One region of the Streptomyces sp. NPDC046870 genome, then DNA from elsewhere that is predicted to be linked to it. Evidence: riboswitches for the same ligand, from Rfam matches in the RefSeq annotation. Region 1 holds a riboswitch; the other holds the start of a gene.

Region 1 (3,052 bases):
TTCAGTAGCGGGGACAGGATTTGAACCTGCGACCTCTGGGTTATGAGCCCAGCGAGCTACCGAGCTGCTCCACCCCGCGTCGTTGTGACTCCAGTGTACGCCATGCGCGGGACCGCTCGCACACCCCTTTCGGACCACACCGGTCGCCGCCCGCCCCGGGGCCCGGAAACCTGGAGGTACGTCGGACAAGCGGGAGACACGCGGTGCGCCCTGGAAAGGTGGAGGAGAGCCCGTACGCCAGGGCGGGCGGCCGGCTCCCCGGCGACCCCGTGCCCGACCCGGGGCTCGGTGACGAAGCCGTGCCGGTGGGCGCCCGCCGCCGCCCCGGCCCCCGTGCCCTGGCCCGCACCCTGCCCGCCCTGCTCGTCGTCTGCGGCGTCCTGTACGGCCTGCTCACCCCGGACGACTTCACCGCCGTCCCGTTCTTCACCGCGGCGCCGCTGGTCGCCGCGCCCCTGTCCTCGCTGCGCACCACCGTCCTGACCGGTCTCGTCTCCCTCGCCGCCGCCTACGCCGTGCACACCGACGCCGGGGCCCATCCCACCGTGGGCACCCTCACCGACGTGGTCACCGTCGCGACAGTCGCCCTGCTGGCCGTCGCCATCAACCGGGTGGTCCGCCGGGGCGACCGGCGGCTCGCCTCCGCCCGCGAGATCGCCGAGGCCGCCCAGCGGGCCGTCCTGCCGGAACCGGACGAGCGGATCGGCGGCTACGAGATCGCCGCCTGCTACGAGGCGGCACGGCAGGACGCGTTCATCGGCGGCGACCTGTACGCCGTACAGGACAGCCCCTACGGCGTCCGGCTGGTCGTCGGGGACGTGCGCGGCAAGGGCATGGGCGCCGTCGCCGCGGTGGCCGTGGTGATCGGCGCGTTCCGGGAGGCGGCCGAGCAGGAGGCCACGCTGGAGGCGGTCGCCGAGCGGCTGGAGCGGGCGCTGGCCCGCGAGGGCACCCGGCGCGACGGGATCGACGCCTTCGAGGGGTTCACCACCGCGGTGCTCGCCGAACTCCCGCACGGCGACGGCGCCGTACGGATCGTCAACCGCGGCCATCCGCCGCCGCTGCTGCTGCACGCCGACGGCACCCTGCGGACCCTGGCCCCGGCCGAGCCCGCGCTGCCGCTCGGCATGGGCGACCTCGGCATGTGGCCGGACCGCGCCACCGAGACCGCCTTCCCGAGCGGCGCGACCCTGCTGTTCTTCACCGACGGCCTGTCCGAGGCGCGGGACGCCCACGGCCGGTTCTACGACCCCGAACGGCGGCTCGCCGGACGCACCTTCGCCGGCCCGGCCGCACTGGTCGGCCGGCTCGCCGAGGAGGCGCGCCGGCACTCCGGGGGCGGCATGGCCGACGACATGGCGCTGCTCGCCGTGCGGCGCCCCTGACCGTCACCGCAGGTGACCGGACGACCGCCGTGCGCATAACGTCTGAGTCACCATCAAAACCGAAAGTGACTGCTGAACGAGTCCGATGCTCGGTCAACTCGCCCCTTTTGACGGGGTAGTGGCCGATAGCTCCGCTGGTGAAGACGCGAATGATCAAGCCGAACGGCTTGGAAAGTGACTGTCGGGTCTATTAACGTTCGATAACGCAGCGCGGTCGTCACAGCCGTCACAAGAGGCGGCTCCGTGCGCACGCGCCGAATCCCGCAAGGGAGCCGGGGAACCACCACCCTGGGGTGAATCACGCGAATGCCGTCGTGAACTCGCGGAGTCCACGACCGGTATACGCGCGTAGGAGACCTTCCTGCTCCGAACCCGTCAGCTAACCCGGTAGGCGAAAGGAAGGAAAGGAGTACGCCCGCGTGGCGTCCAACCGGCCTGCCCCAGAAGCCCCGTTCATACCGGCACAGCGCGAGCCCGAGACCTTCGGGTACGGCGCCTACCGCGCCGAGGAGGGCCCCTGGGAGGAGTGGAACCCCACCGAGGAGTCCGTCGCCCCGGTGCGCGGCCGGCATCGCGTCGCCAAGCAGCGCGGCGGCTTCGCGCGCAGCTCCACCGTCCTGGGCGTCGGCGTCATGGCCGCCGTCGGCGCGGGCGGCATGGCCAGCGCCAACACCGGCAAGCCGCCGGTCTCGATCTCCCTGCCGGACCTGCCCTCGGTCGGCTCCCTCTTCCACGACGACTCGGCCGACGCCCACCCGGCCGAGGCCGCCACGGCCACGCTGAGCACCGTCGGCGTGACCACGGCCGCCGGCGAGGACAGTGCCGACGCGGGCGAGGCGCTGCGCAACCGGATCATGGCCCAGGCCGAGCAGCAGCAGGGCCAGGCCGAGAGCAGGGCCACGGCCGCCGCGGTCGCCGCCGCCGAGAAGCAGAGCGCCGACGCCGCCGCCCAGGCCGAGCAGAAGGCCGCCGCCCAGGCCGCCGCGGCCAAGGAGAAGGCGGAGGCCGCCGCCGCGAAGAAGGCCGAGGAAGAGCGGCTGGCCAAGCTGGCCGAGCAGTACACGCTGCCCACCTCCTCGTACACGATCACCTCGACCTTCGGCCAGGCCGGCGGGATGTGGTCCTCCGGCTACCACACCGGCCTCGACTTCGCCGCCCCCACCGGCACCCTGATCAAGGCCGTGCACAGCGGCACGATCACCGAGGCGGGCTGGGCCGGCTCCTACGGCTACCGCACGATCCTCACCCTGGACGACGGCACCGAGCTGTGGTTCTGCCACCAGTCCTCGATCAGCGTCTCCGTCGGCCAGAAGGTCACCACCGGCGAGGTCATCGGCCGCGTCGGCGCCACCGGCAACGTCACCGGGCCGCACGTCCACATGGAGGTCCACCCCGACGGCCAGGCCACCGGCATCGACCCCATGGCGTGGCTGCGCGGCAAGGGTCTCAACCCCTGACGGTCCCGTCCCGCGCGGGATCTTTGCGAGATCTTGACGGGGACTCCGCCCCGGCGGTGGGATGCGATCACCCACCGCCGGTGTTGCCATGACGTATGACGTCACTTCGTAAACTCGGCCCGTCCGATCTCGAGGTCTTCCCGCTCGCCCTCGGCGGCAACGTCTTCGGCTGGACCGCCGACGAGCAGACCTCCTTCGCCGTCCTCGACG
Region 2 (3,052 bases), on a different contig from region 1:
CCGTCCAGGACTCGACCGGGCTGACCGGCGCCTCCACCGTGTACATCCACGCGATCTTGTGCCGCAGCTGGGTGAGCACCGAGGTCAGCGAGGTGCTGCCGGAGGCCTGGGCGAGCGTCTCGTGGAACCAGCCGCCCAACGAGCGCAGGTCCTCGTTGCTGCCCCTGCGGGCCCGCTCCTGGCCCAGCCGGACCAGACCGCGCAGCACCTTCAGATGCGCCTCCGTACGCCGCTGGGCGGCCCGGGCGGCGCCCAGCGGCTCCAGCAGCGTCCGCATCTCCAGCAGGTCGGCGGCCTCCTGCTCGGTCGGCTCGGCCACGCACGCGCCCGCGTGCCGGCGCGTCACCACGAAGCCCTCGGCCTCCAGGGTGCGCAGGGCCTCGCGCACGGGGACGCGTGAGACGCCGTAGCGGCGGGCCAGGACTTCCTCGGTGAGGCGGCTGCCGCGCTCGTGGACACCCGCGACGATGTCGTCCCGGATGGCCGTGCACACCGAGTGCGCCGGAATACGCATGACCGACCTCCGCCTTAATCCCCGTGAAACGTCGACGATGGACGTGTGTTCCGTGACTCTATTCCAATGAGCCGGAATTTCCGACGGCGGGCCCTAATCCATGGCTATTTTTTGGACAGCGGTCCGGCGGCCACCGGTAAAAAGGCGAAAGCCCCGGCTCGGTGAGCCGGGGCCTCGGACAGCCGTGCGGTCGGCGTCAGACGTTCACGCCGTGCTTGCGGAGGTAGGCGACGGGGTCGACGTCCGAGCCGTACTCGGGGGTCGTGCGCGCCTCGAAGTGCAGGTGCGGGCCCGTGACGTGGCCCGTGGCCCCGGACAGGCCGATCTGCTGGCCCGGGACGACCTTCTGGCCCACCGTGACCGCGATGGACGACAGGTGGCCGTACTGGGTGTACATGCCGTCGGCCATGCGGATCACGACCTGGTTGCCGTACGCGCCGCCCCAGCCGGCGGAGACCACCGTGCCGGAGCCCACCGCGTGGACGGCCGTGCCGCTGGCCGCGTGGAAGTCGATGCCGGTGTGCGCACCGGAGCTCCACAGGGAGCTGCTCGCCTGGTAGGCGGTGGAGACGTAGGAGTGCGCGATCGGGGCGACGAAGGTGTTCAGCCGCTTGCGCTCGGCCTCACGGGCGGCCCGGACCTTCTCGGCGCGGATCCTCTGCGCCCGCTCGGCCGCCGCCTTGGCCGCGGCCTCCTCGGCCGCCTTCTGCTCGGCGGCCTGCTGCTGCGCGGCGGCCTGCGCGTCGATCTCGTCGGCGACGCCCTCGGACGCGGCGACGACCGGGGTGAGGCCGGTCTGCTCCGCGGTGTTCTCGGCGGCGAGCGCCGGGGAGCCGGCGAGGGTGCCGATCACACCGGTGGTGGTGAGGGCCGCGACGCCGGCCGCCTGGGCGGTGGTCCGCTTGACCCGGCCGGGCTTGCGGTGCTTCCCGGTGGCGCACATGAACGCCATGAAGTGGCTGGTCCTTTCCTTCCCTCTCGCCTACCGGGTTAGCTGACGGGTTCGGAGCAGGAAGGTCTCCTACGGGCCTCCTCGCACTCGCGCGGACGCCCGATTCACCCCAGGGACGGTGGGTCCCCGGCTCCCCTGGCTCGCGCCGTACGGGGACTCGGCGATGACTGTCCGGTGCCGCGGGTGCGGCGCACTGCCTGACGAACAGCCCGGACGAAGCTACGCAAGCACGTTGTCAATCCTCAAACGCATCCCGGCTTTTGTAGCGCATCCCACAGGGCAGACAGGCAACCTCCGCCCCAAAACGGGCATCTGAGGAAGGGAGTGGAACACCGTGGGGCCCTGACGACCCGTAGGTCACCAGGGCCCCACGCGCGCGTGCCGTCGTCCGGCCGCCGCGGTGGCCGTCTACTCGGCCGCCACCACGGTCACTTCACCGATGCCCAGCGCCTCCACCGGCGCCTTGATCTGCGACGCGTCACCGACGAGGACGGTCACCAGGCGGTCCACCGGGAAGGCGTTCACGACGGCCGCGGTGGCCTCCACCGTGCCCGTGGCCGCCAACTGCTGGTACAGCGTCGCCTGGAAGTCGTCGGGCAGGTGCTGCTCGACCTGGTCGGCCAGCGTGCCGGCGACGGCCGCCGCGGTCTCGTACTTCAGCGGCGCCACACCGACCAGGTTCTGCACGGCGACGTCCCGCTCGGCGTCGGTCAGGCCGTCCGCCGCGACCGTGCGCAGCACCTTCCACAGGTCGTCCAGCGCCGGGCCGGTGTTGGGGGTGTCCACGGAGCCGCTGATGGCGAGCATCGCGGCGCCCGTGCCGTCCGGCGCGGACCGAAGGACCTGCCCGAAGGCGCGCACGCCGTAGGTGTAGCCCTTCTCCTCGCGCAGGACGCGGTCCAGGCGGGAGGTGAGGGTGCCGCCGAGGCAGTACGTGCCGAGCACCTGGGCGGGCCACACCCGGTCGTGGCGGTCGGGCCCGATCCGGCCGATGAGCAGCTGGGTCTGGACCGCGCCGGGCCGGTCCACGATGACCACGCGCCCGGTGTCGTCGGCGGTCACCGGCGGCACCGGCCGGGGCTCGCCCGGGGTGCCGGTCCACGCGCCCAGGGTGTCGTCCAGCAGCGCGTCCAGGTCGGCGCCGGTCAGGTCGCCGACGACGACCGCGGTGGCCGTGGCGGGCCGCACATGACGGTCGTAGAAGGCGCGTACGGCCGCCTCGTCGATCTTCTCGACCGTCTCCTCGGTGCCCTGGCGCGGACGGGACATGCGCGAGGTTGCCGGGAACAGCTCCTTGGAGAGTTCCTTGGCGGCCCGGCGGGAGGGGTTGGCCAGCTCGTGCGGGATCTCGTCCAGGCGGTTGCGGACCAGCCGCTCCACCTCGCTCGCGGCGAAGGCGGGCGCGCGCAGGGCATCGGCGAGCAGGACGAGGCCCTTGGCCAGGCGGGAGGCCGGGACCTCCAGGCTGAGCCGGACCCCGGGGTGGTCGGCGTGCGCGTCGAGGGTGGCGCCCGCGCGCTCCAGCTCGGCGGCGAACTCCTCGGCGGAGTGCTTGTCGGTGCCCTCGGAGAAGGCCCGCGCCATGA

The links. Region 1 has a riboswitch for cyclic di-AMP ahead of AB0946_RS34010 (M23 family metallopeptidase). Riboswitches for the same ligand answer to the same signal wherever they lie in the genome.
Positions count from the first base shown of each region.
Region 2: it holds a riboswitch for cyclic di-AMP, as region 1 does, so the genes downstream of both, AB0946_RS29250 (M23 family metallopeptidase) here and AB0946_RS34010 (M23 family metallopeptidase) in region 1, are expected to answer to the same signal.

Region 1 is NZ_JBEYXM010000024.1:97,525-100,576, forward strand. It holds tRNA gene AB0946_RS34000 (tRNA-Met) at 6-79, opposite strand; gene AB0946_RS34005 (PP2C family protein-serine/threonine phosphatase) at 204-1,385, shown strand; cyclic di-AMP (ydaO/yuaA leader) riboswitch at 1,628-1,793, shown strand; gene AB0946_RS34010 (M23 family metallopeptidase) at 1,805-2,842, shown strand; gene AB0946_RS34015 (aldo/keto reductase) at 2,938-3,052, shown strand, end outside.
Region 2 is NZ_JBEYXM010000017.1:82,588-85,639, forward strand. It holds gene AB0946_RS29245 (GntR family transcriptional regulator) at 1-514, opposite strand, end outside; gene AB0946_RS29250 (M23 family metallopeptidase) at 711-1,466, opposite strand; cyclic di-AMP (ydaO/yuaA leader) riboswitch at 1,479-1,639, opposite strand; gene AB0946_RS29255 (pitrilysin family protein) at 1,875-3,052, opposite strand, start outside.